DNA from 2 places in the Leifsonia sp. McL0608 genome. Region 1 is predicted to be linked to the other one. Evidence: predicted binding sites of a transcription regulator. Region 1 holds the regulator's gene; the other holds the start of a gene.

What was found. The regulator HrcA, encoded in region 1, represses chaperone genes, less so after heat shock. The targets are predictions, from matches to a motif close to TTNGCACTCGNNNNNNNCGAGTGCNAA.
Region 2: groES (co-chaperone GroES) is a predicted target of HrcA. The motif match lies at 3,608-3,634, and genes of this name have one in related genera.

The regions. Positions count from the first base shown of each region.
Region 1 covers NZ_CP154826.1:1,699,988-1,707,585, forward strand. The annotation lists gene lepA (translation elongation factor 4) at 1-1,005, shown strand, start outside; gene AAYO93_RS08035 (DUF1990 family protein) at 1,073-1,720, shown strand; gene hemW (radical SAM family heme chaperone HemW) at 1,724-2,953, shown strand; gene AAYO93_RS08045 (DUF4870 domain-containing protein) at 2,950-3,324, opposite strand; gene AAYO93_RS08050 (DUF4870 domain-containing protein) at 3,411-3,944, opposite strand; gene hrcA (heat-inducible transcriptional repressor HrcA) at 4,159-5,181, shown strand; gene dnaJ (molecular chaperone DnaJ) at 5,208-6,317, shown strand; gene AAYO93_RS08065 (16S rRNA (uracil(1498)-N(3))-methyltransferase) at 6,325-7,053, shown strand; gene AAYO93_RS08070 (histidine triad nucleotide-binding protein) at 7,093-7,446, shown strand; gene AAYO93_RS08075 (PhoH family protein) at 7,505-7,598, shown strand, end outside.
Region 2 covers NZ_CP154826.1:3,049,889-3,057,486, forward strand. The annotation lists gene AAYO93_RS14540 (ABC-F family ATP-binding cassette domain-containing protein) at 1-537, opposite strand, end outside; gene guaB (IMP dehydrogenase) at 623-2,125, opposite strand; gene rarD (EamA family transporter RarD) at 2,188-3,096, opposite strand; gene groES (co-chaperone GroES) at 3,234-3,530, opposite strand; gene AAYO93_RS14560 (class I SAM-dependent methyltransferase) at 3,661-4,851, shown strand; gene AAYO93_RS14565 (DUF4190 domain-containing protein) at 4,926-5,507, opposite strand; gene AAYO93_RS14570 (DUF4190 domain-containing protein) at 5,559-5,906, opposite strand; gene tsaD (tRNA (adenosine(37)-N6)-threonylcarbamoyltransferase complex transferase subunit TsaD) at 5,987-7,057, opposite strand; gene rimI (ribosomal protein S18-alanine N-acetyltransferase) at 7,054-7,572, opposite strand; gene tsaB (tRNA (adenosine(37)-N6)-threonylcarbamoyltransferase complex dimerization subunit type 1 TsaB) at 7,572-7,598, opposite strand, start outside.

The sequences.
Region 1 (7,598 bases):
AAGGTCGGTGACACCATCACGACGGCGTCGAAGCCCGCGACGCAGGCGCTCCCCGGGTACACCGAGCCCAAGCCGATGGTCTTCTCCGGCCTGTACCCGATCGATGGAAGCGACTACCCCGAGCTGCGCGAGGCCCTCGACAAGCTGAAACTGTCGGATGCGGCCCTCGTGTACGAACCGGAGACCTCGGTGGCGCTCGGATTCGGATTCCGCTGCGGGTTCCTCGGGCTGCTCCACCTCGAGATCGTGACCGAGCGACTCGAGCGCGAGTTCGGCCTCGACCTCATCACCACGGCGCCCAGCGTGATCTACGAGGTCACGACCGAAGACAAGAAGACGATCACCGTCACCAACCCGAGCGAGTTCCCCGGCGGCAAGATCGCCAAGGTCGAGGAGCCGATGGTGAAGGCGGCGATCCTCGCGCCCAAGGACTATGTCGGCGTCATCATGGAGCTCTGCCAGAGCCGCCGCGGCGCGCTCCTGGGCATGGAGTACCTCGGTGAGGACCGCGTGGAGATCCGGTACACGATGCCGCTCGGCGAGATCGTGTTCGACTTCTTCGACCAGCTGAAGAGCAGGACCGCAGGGTACGCATCCCTCGACTACGAGCCGGCCGGCGAGCAGGAGGCCGACCTCGTGAAGGTCGACATCCTGCTTCAGGGCGAGCAGGTGGATGCATTCAGCGCCATCGTCCACCGCGACAAGGCGTACGCCTACGGCGTGCTGATGACCGGCCGCCTCCGTGAGCTGATCCCGCGCCAGCAGTTCGAGGTGCCCATCCAGGCTGCGATCGGCGCACGGATCATCGCGCGCGAGAGCATCCGGGCGATGCGTAAGGATGTGCTGGCCAAGTGCTACGGCGGTGACATCACCCGCAAGCGCAAGCTCCTCGAGAAGCAGAAAGAGGGCAAGAAGCGCATGAAGATGGTGGGTCGCGTCGAGGTCCCGCAGGAGGCCTTCATCGCGGCGCTCAGCGGCGACGTCGAGAAGAAGGACAAGAAGTAGGTCGCGATCGCATCCGGTTGACCGACCGACGGGCGCCACTCGCCCGAGACTCTCGTAAAGTTGACGCATGCGCCGCTCCACGTTCACCGACCAGCCCGTCACGTACGGCGCGGTGGGCGGAACACAGGCTCCCGATCTCCTCTATTACCCGCCGAAGGGCTACCGCCCGCTGATCCGCGAGGCTCGGCTCGGCAGCGGCGAGGAGCGGTTCCAGGCGGCGGCCGCCTCGCTCATGACCTGGGGTGTGCAGCGGGGGAGCGGCATCAAGGTCACGGATGCTCGCGAGGGCACCGGCGTGCAGTACGAGGGCGTGATCTTCAACCCGGACGGGAGCCCTGCCAAGCTGCAGGAGCACCGTCAGTCCGAGGCGGTCTTCGCCGAGGACGGCTCGCCGTACATCGTCAATGGGATGACCGCCGTCCTGAAGATCCCGTTCTGGCCGATCCACGTGTCGGCGCCCGTGCGCGTCGTGTATGTGATCGACGAGCAGAACCGGGTCGGTTTCGCCTACGGGACTCTCCACGGCCATCCGGAGAGCGGCGAGGAGGCGTTCATCGTCGAGCAGCGGGACGACGGTTCGGTCTGGCTCGTCGTGCGCGCGCTGGGGCGGCCGGCGAACGGTTTCTACCGCGCGACGTATCCCATTCTCCGACTCGTGCAGCGGCACTACACGAACAAGTACATGCGTTCGCTCCTGCCGGCCAGGGCGGCGTAGCGGATGCCAAGCGCTCTTCCGCTGGGCGACCCGGCGCCGGCCGACGGCGTGCTGCCCGCTTCTGCCTCGGTGGACGGGGAGTCCCGCAACTTCGGCGTCTACCTGCACGTCCCCTTCTGCCGCGTGCGCTGCGGCTACTGCGACTTCAACACCTATACCGCGACGGAGCTGCGCGGGGTCTCCCAGAGCGATTACGCGGGCCACGCCGTCCACGAGGTCGCGTTCGCCCGTCGCGCGCTCGATGGAAGCGGCATCCCCTCGCGCTCGGTCTCGACCGTGTTCTTCGGCGGCGGCACCCCGACGATGCTCCCGTCGACCGACCTCACGTCCATGCTGCACGCGGTGCGCGATGCCTGGGGCCTCGAACCGGATGCGGAGATCACGACCGAGGCGAACCCGGATTCGGTCGACGCCGACTATCTGCGCCGTCTCGCGGACGGCGGCTTCACTCGCGTGTCGTTCGGGATGCAGTCCGCGGTTCCCCACGTTCTGGCAACCCTGGAGCGCACCCACGACCCGGAGCGCGTCCCTCTGGTGGTGGAGTGGGCGCGCGACGCCGGGCTGCAGGTCAGCCTCGACCTCATCTACGGAACGCCGGGGGAGTCCCTCGACGACTGGAAGCGCTCACTCGACTCCGCGATCGCCTGCCGTCCTGACCATCTCTCCGCCTACGCGCTGATCGTCGAACCCGGCACGAAGCTCGCGCGGCAGATCCGGTCGGGTGTCGTGGCCGAGCCAGATGACGACCTCGAGGCCGACATGTACGAAGCGGCGGATGCGCGGCTCGCGGCGGCCGGCTACGGCTGGTACGAGGTAAGCAACTGGGCGACGGATGATGCCCACCGGTCGCGGCACAACCTCGCTTACTGGCAGGGGCACGACTGGTGGGGCGTCGGCCCCGGCGCCCACAGCCACGTCGGCGGAGTGCGCTGGTGGAACGTGAAGCATCCGTCCGCGTATGCGGGGCGGATGGCGGCGGATGAGTCTCCCGCAGCCGGTCGCGAGACCCTCGACGCAGAAACCAGGCGTGTCGAGCGGGTGCTGCTGCTCACGCGCATCCGCGACGGATTGGCGACAAGCGAACTCGACCCCGCTGGTCGCCTGCAGGTCGCCGGCCTCATCGCGGACGAACTCATCGACGCGAAAGCCGCCCTGCGCGGATCAGTCGAGCTGACCCTGCGAGGGCGGCTTCTGGCCGACGCTGTCGTGCGCCGGCTGCTCACGTCGAGCTAGCTGACGAAGCGGATCGCGATCGGGTAGACGTAGGGCTGGCCGGCATTGGCCTTCACCGCGGCGATGATGCTGAACACGATGTTCACCACCCAGACCGCGAGCAGGATGAGCAGGCCGATCCCCACGACCAGCAGAACCCAGCCGACCACGTACGCGATCGCGAGCGTTATCTGGAAATTGAGTGCGGTGGCCGTGTGCTCCCGCACGAACGGTCCGCGATCCTTGAGGACGAGGTAGCCGATCAGGGCGGGGATGAAGTTGAAGAAGATACCGCCGATGTGGACCAGGGTCGCCCACAGCCGCTCGTCGGCCGGGTTCATCTGCGGCGTCGGCTGGTAAGGCTGGGCCGGAGGGGGCGTTGCGTCAGACATCATTACTCCTTGGGTGCCCGGGTGGGCGCTCGATTGACAGCCCCCACCCTAGGACACACCGTCGTCGCAGCCGCGGAAGGCGGCGGCTACTTGATGAAACGGAAGTTGAACGGATAACGGTAGGTACCGCCGCCGTTGACCCGCACGAAGCCCAGGATCGAGAACACGAGGTTCACGATGTAGAGCACCCACGGGATGAGGAGCGAGAACACGAAGGAGATCGGCCAGGCAGGCGTCGCCAGCAGGATCGACCCGAGGATCACCGACACGAGCCAGGCGAGGATCCACGTGATCTGCCAGTTGAGCGCCTCCTTGGATTCCTGACGGGTCAGCGCGCCCCGGTCCTTGAAGACCAGGAAGATGATCAGCGAAGGAAGGAACCAGAGGATTCCGCCGAGGTGGGCGAAGGAGGCCCACTGCTTGTCCTCGGCGGCCGTGAGCGGTGCACCTGGCACGGGCGCCGGCGCGGCGTACGGCTGCTGGGGCGGGACCCCGGCCTGCTGGGGCGGGACGTTCGAGTACGGCTGCTGCGGCGGTACCGGCTGCTGCGGTGGAACCGGCTGCTGCGGTGGGATTCCCGAGCCTGTCGGGTCGACGGGCGGCTGGTTGGGGTCGGTCATGATCGGTGCCTTTCATTCCAGTGGAACTAACGGACCTGCTCGGTAGGCGCGTGCACCTTTCGATGTGATCGATCCGGGCGATCGTGCGAACTCATGCATAAGTTACTGCCGTGAAACTGCCGCGTGCAATGATTCGTTGGCGTGTCGACGCGATATGATTAGCACTCAGGCTAAACGAGTGCTAACAGGTCGGTGTCAGGGAGGCGACGAGAAGATGGTGTCGGATCGGAGCCTCGAGGTTCTCCGCGTGATCGTGCAGGACTATGTCGCCTCACGCGAGCCCGTCGGTTCGAAGAGCATCGTCGAGCGCCACGCGTTCGGAGTGTCTGCGGCGACCATCCGCAACGACATGGCGGCCCTCGAAGACGAGGAGCTGATCGCGGCGCCTCACACGTCGTCCGGCCGTGTTCCGACCGACAAGGGCTACCGCGTCTTCGTCGACCAGCTCGCCGATCTCAAGCCCCTCACCCACGCGCAGCGCCAGGCGATCGAGGTCTTCCTCGGGCAGTCCGTCGACCTCGACGACGTGCTCGCACGCACGGTCCGCCTCCTCTCGCAGCTCACGCACCAGGTCGCGTTGGTGCAGTATCCGTCGGTCTCGCGCTCCCGCATCCGGCACATCGAGTTCGTGACTCTTGCACCGCAGCGTCTGCTGAGCGTGCTGATCACCGATTCGGGCGCCGTGGAGCAGCGCGTGATCGAGGTTCCGCAGGAACTGGACGACCAGCGCATCGCGCAGGTGCGCGCATCCGTGAATGCGGCGACCGCAGGGCTTTCCCTCGCCGAAGCCGCCACGCGCCTCCGCGCCCTCGCAGAGGATGAGTCGGAGCCGGGACATGCCGTGATCGTCCCGGTGGCGCGCACGCTCGTGGAGCAGATCGAGGCCAACCGCCAGGACAAGCTGCTGATGGCGGGCGCTGCGAACCTGGTGCGCACCGAACACGATTTCACCGGAAGCATCTATCCGGTGCTGGAGGCGATCGAGGAGCAGGTCATCCTGCTCCGGCTGTTCGGTGAGATGGCGACCGACCAGCACGGCGTCTCCGTCTCGATCGGCCGCGAGAACGCACCGTTCGGCCTCGCCGAGACGAGTGTGCTGACCAGCGGCTACACCTCTGCGACCTCCGGCATCGCCCGGCTGGGCGTGCTCGGCCCGACCCGCATGGACTATTCGAACAATATGGCGGCCGTCCGTGCCGTCGCCCGATACCTCTCCCGACTGCTCGGCGAGAACTAGCAATCGACAGTTAAGGAACTGCCTACGTGGCTGACCACTACGAAGTACTCGGCGTCGACCGCAACGCCACCCCCGATGAGATCAAGAAGGCATACCGCCGCCTCGCGCGCGAACTGCACCCCGATGTGAACCCGAGCCCCGAGGCATCGGAGCGGTTCAAGCTGGTCACCCACGCGTACGACGTGCTGAGCGACCCCCAGCAGCGGGAGCAGTACGACCTCGGGCCGCAGGCCGGCTTCCCCGGCGGCGCCGGCAACTTCGGCAACTTCGGCGACATCTTCGAGACGTTCTTCGGCGGTGGCGGAGGAGGCGGTCGCGGCCCCAAGTCGCGGCGTGAGCGCGGCCAGGATGCGCTGCTGCGCGTCGAGGTCGACCTCGACGAGGTCATCTTCGGCACGCACCGCGACCTCGAGGTCGACACGGCGATCGTCTGCGAGACCTGCAACGGCTCCTGCTGCCAGCCGGGTACCGCCCCGGTCACCTGCGACATCTGCCACGGCACCGGGAGCATCCAGCGCTCCGTCCGCTCGCTCCTCGGCAACGTGATGACGTCGAGCCCCTGCGGAACGTGCCGCGGGTTCGGCACCGTCATCGTGACGCCGTGCGTGACCTGCCAGGGCCAGGGTCGCGTGCGCGCGCGCCGCACGGTGCCCGTCGACATCCCCGCCGGTGTCGACACCGGCCTGCGCCTGCAGATGCCGGGCAGCGGCGAGGCCGGCCCCGCCGGCGGACCGAACGGCGACCTGTACCTCGAGATCAAAGTGAAGCACCACGATGTCTTCAGCCGCGACGGTGACGACCTCCTCTGCACCCTCGAAGTGGCGATGACGGATGCGATCCTCGGCACGCACGCGAAGGTCCGGGCTCTCGATGGCGACATCGAGATCGAACTGAAGGCCGGCGTCCAGAGCGCAGACATCATCACGGTGAAGGATCGCGGGATCACGCACCTCCGTGGCAGCGGACGCGGCGACCTGCGGGTCGGCATCCAGGTCGTCACCCCGACGAAGCTCGACCACAAGGAGCGGGAGTTGATCAAACAGTTCGCATCCACGCACAAGCAGGAGGCGCCGGGCCTGGCCCGGTTCCAGCAGGGGTTGTTCGCGAAGCTCCGCGACCGTTTCCTCAACGTCTGAGCGCGGCGTGAGCTCCCTCTACCTGCGCGAGGACCTCGTGTCGACGTCGGTCGGCGAGCGGTTGTCGATCGTCGGCGCCGAGGCGAAACACGCGGCGACGGTGAACCGCACGCGACCGGGCGAAACGGTGACGATCGGGAACGGGCGCGGGCTGATGGCGACGGGGTCGGTGATCGCGGCGACGCCATCCGAGCTCACGATCGAGGTGGGTTCGGTCTCGCGGCTCGAGCGGCCCACTCCACTGCTCTCCCTTGCCCAGGCGCTCGCCAAAGGCGATCGCGACGAACTCGCGGTGCAGGCTTCCACGGAGCTCGGGATCGACGAGGTGCTCCCGTGGGCGGCCGAACGGTCTGTCTCGCGCTGGGACGGACCCAAGGTGGCGAAAGGCCGGGAACGCTGGAGCGCGATCGCGCGCGAGGCGGCCAAGCAGTCCATCCGCTCCTGGGTTCCCGAGGTCGGGGAGCTGGTGACGTCGAAGCAGCTCCCGGCACTGGCGAAGACGGTGCGGATGCTCGTCCTCGAGCCGACCGCGGAGGTGCCGCTCACCTCGGTCCGCCCGGACGGACGGGACATCGTCGTCGTCGTCGGTCCCGAGGGCGGCCTCTCCCAGGCCGAGCTCACCCGCTTCGCCGACGCCGGTGCCGAACTCGTGCGGCTCGGGGACACCGTGCTGAGGACGTCGACCGCCGGTCCTGCATCCATCGCAGTCCTGAACGCGGTGCTCGGTCGCTGGTGAACCCCTCGGTCTCACGCGCAGAGCCCTTAAGATAGACGTATGGCAACGGACGAGCGATCGATCTTCACGCGCATCATCGCGGGCGAGATCCCGGCCGACATCGTGTTCGACAACGAGCACATCATCGCCTTCCGTGACATCGCCCCCAAGGCGCCGGTGCACCTGCTGGTCGTGCCCAAGACGGAGCGATACCGCGACGTCGTCGAGCTCGCGGCGGGCGACCCGGGCCTTCTCGCCGAACTGGTCGCGACCGCGAACACCCTGGCCGAGGAGCACACCAACGGCGAGTTCCGTCTCGTGTTCAACACCGGCGCGAGCGCCGGCCAGACGATCTTCCACGTGCACGCACACATGCTCGGCGGACAGCTCGAGGAAGGAACCCTTGCCCAGTAGCGACTTCCCGTCCCCCGAAGGCCAGGCCGAAGCGCGCCTGCACATCGACGGTGTCGCCATGGTGCGCCTTCTCGGCCCCCAGGACCGACTGCTGACGACGATCGAACGCCAGTACCCGATGGTCAGCGTGCACGTGCGAGGCAACGAGATCA
Region 2 (7,598 bases), 1.3 Mb from region 1:
CCCCCGAAGCAGACACTCGAGCACGAGACGTTTCTGCTCGCCCCCCGACAGCGTCTTCAGTTCCCGGTATTGAGCGCGCTCATACGGAACTCCGAGGGCGCTCATCGTGCAGTGGTCCCAGACCGTCTCTTCGTCGTACCCGCCCGCATCCGCGTATTCCGCAAGCGCCGCAGCGTACGCGAGCTGTGTTTCCAGCTCATCGCGTTCGATGATCGCGAGTTCCGCGGCGTCGAGCGCCAGGGCAGCAGAGCGAACGGAAGCCGGCGCCACCGAGACCAGCAGGTCACGAACCGTGCGGTCGTCCCGAGTGTGCCCGACGAACTGGTCCATGACACCGAGACCGCCGTCGATCCCGATCGTTCCCGCATCCGGCCGGAGCTCGCCGCGAACGATGCGCAACAGCGTCGACTTGCCCGCACCGTTCGCCCCGATGAGAGCGGATACGCTGCCCTCGCCGACCCGGAACGATACGTCGTCGAGCAAGGGACGCCCATCCGCCAGCGTATACGAGGCCCCGGACACGTCGATGTAACCCATGGAATTCCTCAGTCGATACGAGCCCCGAAGGGCGCCCGCGTCGAACGAGCCTTCCAGATTACGTCACCTGCCGCGAACGCGCGACCTACCGGCGGTAGTTGGGCGCTTCGACGACCATCTGGATGTCGTGGGGGTGCGATTCCTTGAGTCCGGCTGCCGTGATGCGCACGAACTTGCCGCGCTCCCTGAGCTCCGGGATCGTGCGGCCACCGACGTAGAACATCGACTGGCGCAGACCGCCGAGAAGCTGGTACACGACGGACGACACCGGGCCGCGGTACGGGACCTGACCTTCGATGCCTTCGGCGATCAGCTGCTCATCGCTCGGAACGTCGGCCTGGAAATACCGGTCGCGCGAGTACGAGGTCTTCTTGCCGCGCGTCTGCAGCGCGCCGAGCGAACCCATGCCGCGGTAGTTCTTGAACTGCTTGCCGTTGACGAAGACGAGGTCGCCCGGGCTCTCATCGGTACCGGCGAGCAAGGAGCCGAGCATCACCGTCTCGGCTCCCGCGACGAGTGCTTTGGCGATGTCGCCCGAGTACTGGAGGCCCCCGTCGGCGATGACCGGAACACCGGCGATGCGGGCGGCGAGGGACGCTTCGTAGACGGCGGTGACCTGGGGAACGCCGACTCCTGCGACGACGCGGGTCGTGCAGATCGAGCCGGGACCGACCCCGACCTTGATCGCATCCGCGCCCGCGTCGATGAGCGCCTGAGCACCGCTGCGGGTGGCTACGTTGCCGCCGATGATGTCGACGTGCGACGCGGCGCGCTCGCTCTTCAGGCGTCGGACGATGTCGAGCACACCTGCGCTGTCGCCGTTCGCGGTGTCGACGACGATTACGTCGACGCCGGCGTCGATGAGTGTCATCGCCCGCTCCCACGCGTCGCCGAAGAAGCCGATCGCGGCGCCGACCCGCAGGCGGCCTTCGTCGTCCTTGGTGGCGTTCGGGTATTTCTCGCTCTTGTCGAAGTCCTTGACGGTGATGAGGCCGCGGAGCCGACCGGCCGGGTCGACGAGGGGAAGCTTCTCGATCTTGTGCTGCGCGAAGATCGCCACGGCGGAGTCGGGGTCGATGCCCTCGGGCGCTGTGATCAGCGGCTGGCGGGTCATCACGTCGCGCACCAGCGTCGTGCTCTTCTCGAACGGAGAGACGAAACGCATGTCGCGGTTCGTGATGATGCCGACGAGGGTCCCGTCACCCTCGACGACGGGAAGCCCACTGACGCGGAACTGGCCGCAGAGCGCATCCACCTCGGCAACGGTCGCGTCGGGTGTCGTGGTCACAGGGTTGGTGATCATGCCCGATTCGGACCGCTTGACCTTGTCGACGTGCGCCGCCTGGTCTTCGATCGAGAGGTTGCGGTGCAGGATGCCGATGCCACCCTGGCGTGCCATGGCGACGGCCATGCGGGACTCGGTGACAGTATCCATCGCCGACGACAGCAGGGGCGCGGACACGGTGATGCGTTTGGTGAGACGAGACGACGTATCCGCCTCGCTCGGAATGACGTCGGTGTGCCCCGGAAGGAGCATCACGTCGTCGTAGGTCAGTCCGATGAAACCGAAAGGATCCGTCTGATCCATTTCACCCCTTATTGTCGTCGCTGGTAATCCATGTTAACGGCTCGAGGCTGGGGAAATTCCGACTACGTCAACTCCGCAACCGTGCGCGACTGACGACCGGCCACCACCGCATCCACGGTGAGGATGAGAAGTGCGAGCCAGACGATTCCGAAGCCGATCCAGCGCTCCGGCGGCATCGCCTCGTGCAGGATCACCACACCGACGAGGAACTGGATGAACGGCGCGAAGTACTGGATGAACCCCATGTAGACGAGGGGGAGTCGGCGGGACGCGGCCGCGAAGAACAGCAGCGGGATCGCGGTGATGACGCCCAGGCCGACCAGCAGGACCGTGTGCCATGCGCTGACCGTGCCGAAGGTCAGGCCCGCCATGGCTGCGACGACAATCAACTGGATGATGGCCACCGGCGTCAGCCACATCGTCTCGAGAGTGAGACCGCCGACCGCATCGACCTGGCCGCCGACCCGCTTCTTGATCAGTCCGTAGAGGCCGAATGAGAAGGCCAGGATGAGTGCGATCCACGGAAGCGAACCATAGCCGATGGCGAGCACGATCACTGCGACGATGCTGACGCCGACCGCGACCCACTGAGCGGGACGCAGTCGCTCGCGCTGCACGACGACACCGAGGAACACGGTCACGATCGGGTTGATGAAGTACCCGAGCGCCGCTTCGACGACGTGACCGTTGATGGTGGCGAGCACGTAGGTCTGCCAGTTGACATAGATCAGTGCGCCGGCAAGCCCCATGGTGAGGACGACGCGGCGATTGCGCAGAAGTGCTCCGAACAGCCGCCAGGCGCGGGTCGCCGTCAGCAGGATGGCGCAGAACCCGAGTGAGAAGATCACCCGCCAGGCGACGATCTCGAACGCGTTCGCCGGTGCCAGCGCGAGGAAGTAGATGGGGAGGAAGCCCCACAGCACGTACGCCGAGATCGCATAGACGAGGCCGGAGCGACGGTGACTCGTCAGCGGCTTCCGCGAGTCGTCCTGGCCTGCCTCGGCGCTGGAGGTCGACTCGAGTTCAGGGCTGGACACTCCAGCGATATTACGCCGAAACGGAGAGGGCCCGGATGCTCGCGCATCCGGGCCCCCTCGACGTGGGATCGTCAGCGGACGACCACTGCGAGAACGTCGCGTGCGGAGAGGACGAGGTAGTCCTCACCGGCGAACTTGACCTCGGTGCCGCCGTACTTCGAGTAGATCACCTTGTCGCCGACGGCGACGTCGAGCGGGATGCGGTTGCCGTTGTCGTCGATGCGGCCGGGGCCCACTGCGACGACCTCGCCCTCCTGCGGCTTCTCCTTGGCGGTGTCGGGAATGACGAGACCCGAAGCAGTCATCTGCTCAGCCTCGACCTGCTTGATAACGATGCGATCCTCGAGCGGCTTGATGGAGACCGACACGGTTGACCTCTTTCTTGAACTAAGACTGGAGTTAGCACACTCACACCGAGAGTGCTAAACCGAGTCTAGATGCTGGGTTAGCAGTCCCGCAACGTGAGTGCCAAGACGAGGACGTGCGTACGCTGGGTTCATGGACAGGTCCGAACTCGTCGAACTGCTGTCGCCCGAGGGGCTGCGGCTGCTCGATTCCCTGCCTCCTTACCATTCCAACAGCGACGTCGTGCGCATGGTCAGCGATCTCCGCAAGGCCGGTCATCCACCTGCCCTCGTCGCCGCCGTGCTCACCCAGGCGCGCCTCAGGTCGAAGGCCGCAGGCAAGTTCGGCCCGTTCGCCGGCCGGATGCTCTTCACCGAGGCGGGACTCGAGCAGGCTACCCGACTCTCCGTCGCCGCCCTCCATGCCGGGCGATACGCCGCGGCAGGCCTGTCGCGCGTGGTCGACCTGGGCTGCGGCATCGGCGGGGACGCGATGGCGATGGCTGCCATCGACCTCGAGGTGACGGCAGTCGACGCCGACGAGATCACCGCGGCGATCGCGAGCTACAACCTCGCGCCGTTCGCGAACGCGTCGGTCGTGAACGAGAACGCCGAAGACGTCGAGCTGCGCGGGTTCGACGGTGTCTATCTCGACCCGGCCAGGCGTACGGCCGGCCACGGGCAGACGACCCGTCTCACCGACCCTGACGACTATTCGCCGTCGCTGAACTTCGCGTTCGAGCTCGCGACCGGACGGTCGGTCGGAGTGAAGCTCGGCCCCGGGCTCGACCGCGACCTCATCCCCACCACCGCCGAGGCGCAGTGGATCTCGGTCGACGGCCACCTGGTCGAGATGGGGCTCTGGTTCGGCGCTCTGGCCCGCCCACGCATCCGCCGTTCCGCGCTCGTGGTCGACGCGACGGGCTCACACGAGCTCACGGCGCCGGAGGACAGCGAGGACGTCGAAGCCGGCGAACTCGGCGACTACCTCTACGAACCGGACGGCGCCGTCATCCGTGCCCGCCTGATCGGCGACCTCGCGCGATCGCTCGGTGCTCGCATGCTCAGCGACGGCATCGCCTACCTCACCTCGAGCACCCTCGTTCCGACGCCGTTCGCGTCGGCCTTCCGCGTTCTCGAAACCCTCCCCTTCGCCGAACGCGACCTCAAACGGGCTCTGCGCGAACGCGGCATCGGGACGCTCGAGATCAAGAAGCGCGGGGTGGATGTGGACCCCTCGGCCCTGCGGAAGCGCCTGTCGCTGAGCGGTCGGGAGAGCGCCACCCTCGTACTCACGCGTATCGCCGGCCGCCACACGGCGCTGCTCGTCGACCGGCTCGGCTGAACTGTGAGGCGCGGGGAGCGGAACGGCGAAGGGCCGGACCGCGCGAAGCGTTCCGGCCCTTCAGGCGCTGCGGGTCAGTAGTTCAGATTCGGACTGTTCATCACGCTGAACACGCCGACGGCGAGGATGATGCCGCCGATGATCGTGATCGCGATCCCGACGAACCCGGTGATCAGGCCGGTCAGCCAGAAACCCCTCGCGGCCGGTTCCTTGTTCCGGCCGAGGAAGCCGAGCACGATCGCCGCGATCGAGAAGACGAAGCCCCAGCCGAAGCTGACGATTCCGAGGATGCCGGCGACCATCGAGATGATGCTCAGGACCGGCGATTTCGCGGCCGGCGCCGGGGCTCCGTACGGCTGCGCGTACGGCTGAGCAGGCTGGCCGTACGCCGGCTGACCGTAACCAGGCTGACCGTAGCCGGGCTGGCCATAGCCGGGAGCGGGCTGGCCGTACGCGGGCGGCGCGGGCGGTGGAACCGCTCCCGGCTGCACCGGAGGAGCGGGCTGATACGCCGGGGGAACAGGTGCCGCCGGTGCCGCAGGGGGGACAGGGGGCACCGGGGGCACAGGAGGGTTGCCCTCAGGCGCGGCCGGTGGAACGGCGGGAGGCGGAACGTTCGGTTCTGCCGGTTCGTTCGGGGTGTTCGGATCGGACATGAGCCGATCTCCTTTCGATTGGGGCGGAACGCCTCGGCGGTCCGCCGGCGCTCAGGATGTCTGGGTGGTGATGCCCACGTTGGCGAGGACGACAATGAAGACGATGGCGATGATGATGCCGAGCACGATCGAGATCGCACCGATCCAGATACCGGCAAGAGCGAGACCACGGCCCTTCTCTCCGGTTCTCTTGATCTGGCTGAGACCGATGGCGCCGAGGATGATCGCGATGACGTTGAATCCGAGGATCGAGATCACGAGCGAGATGATGGCGAGAACATTGGTCCCCGGCTGGACGGGCTGCCCGTAGCCCACGGGAGGGATGGGCTGGCCGTACCCGACGGGTGTGACGGGCTGGCTGCTGGGCACTGCGGGCGGTGGCGGTGGTGCGTCACTCATGGACCTGGCTCCTCGATAGCTGAACAAACCCTGTATGCAGCCATCGTGACAGCCCTCGGAGGAGGGTGTCAACGGATGGGTCAGCCAGCGACCTGGATCTCCGTCACCGGAAGCGTGGAATCCGCGCCGAACGACAGGGTGGACGGCTCGTGGCCGGCCATGATGAGCTGGGCTCCGAGCGCCGCGATCATCGCCCCGTTGTCGGTGCACAGCGACAACGCCGGGATGCGCAGTGCAACACCCGCTCGCGACGCCCGCTCGGCTGCGACCTCGCGCACCCGGGCATTCGCGACGACCCCGCCTCCGAGCAGAAGGCGAGGCACACCGAAGTCGGCACAGGCGGCGATGGCTTTCGTGATCAGTACGTCGACGACGGCCTCGCGGAAGCTGGCCGCGACATCCGCAACCGGCACCTCTTCACCGGCGTCCTGACGTTGCTCGACCCACCGCGCCACGGCTGTCTTCAGCCCGGAGAACGAGAAATCGTAGCGGTGCTTCTCCATGTCTTTCGGCTGGCTCAGGCCGCGGGGGAAGCGGATGGCCTTCGGGTCACCGAACGCGGCAACCCGGTCGATCTGCGGGCCCCCCGGATAGGGAAGGCCGAGCACCCTGGCCACTTTGTCGAACGCCTCACCGGCGGCGTCGTCGATCGTCTCCCCCAGGAGTTCGACGTCGGAGACCAGGTCGCGGACGAGCAGCAGCGAGGTGTGGCCGCCGGAGACCAGCAGAGCGATCGTGGGAAGTTCGACGGCATGTCCCGGGCCTCCCGTCGCGTCGAGCAGATCGGCGCCGACGTGTCCAACCAGGTGGTTGACGGCAAAGATCGGCTTGCCGAGCGACACGGCGAGCGCTTTGGCCGCGCCGACACCGACCATCAGTGCCCCGGCGAGTCCCGGTCCGCTCGTCACCGCGATCGCATCCAGCTCGTCGAGGCGGATGCCGGCGTCGGCCACGGCGGCCCGAAGCGCGGGGATCAGGGCCTCGAGGTGGGCACGGGCCGCCACCTCGGGAACGACTCCCCCGTAGCGCGCGTGCTCGTCCATGGACGACGCGATCGTGTTCGAGAGCAGGCGCGTACCGCGAACGATTCCGATGCCCGTCTCATCGCACGACGTCTCGATGCCCAGCACGAGCGGCTCCGCGCGGTTCACTGCTCGCCTCCTTCGGTGAGCGCCGGGTTCTCGGCCCACGCGGTTCGCGGGGCCACGACCTCGACGCGCATCACGATCGCATCCACGTCGTCGGGCTGGTAATAGTGGGGCCGCACACCGATCTCCTCGAAGCCGAGCATCCGATAGAGGGCCTGCGCGCCGGGGTTGTCGGCCCGCACCTCAAGAAAGACGGCTGTGACACCGCGCCGCTGCGCCTCGCCCAGCAGGGTCAGCATCAGCGCACGGCCGAGTCCCTGGCGGCGGGCACCGGGTGCGACAGCGATGGTCTGGATGTCGCCGTCGGTCGACCCGGTCGGCGCGAGCAGTCCGGCATAGCCTTCGATCTCATCCGGACTCTCGGGCCGAAACGCCACGAGGTAGAAGCAGTGCTCGCTGGTGACCTCGTGGCGCATCGAGCGCTCCGACCAGGCGTCGTTCACGAACGTGGCGCGTTCGAGCACCATGATCGCCGGAACATCGGCCGCGGCTGCCCGTCGGAACTGCCACGCCTCCATCAGGCGCTCACCCGCTTGGGTCCGTT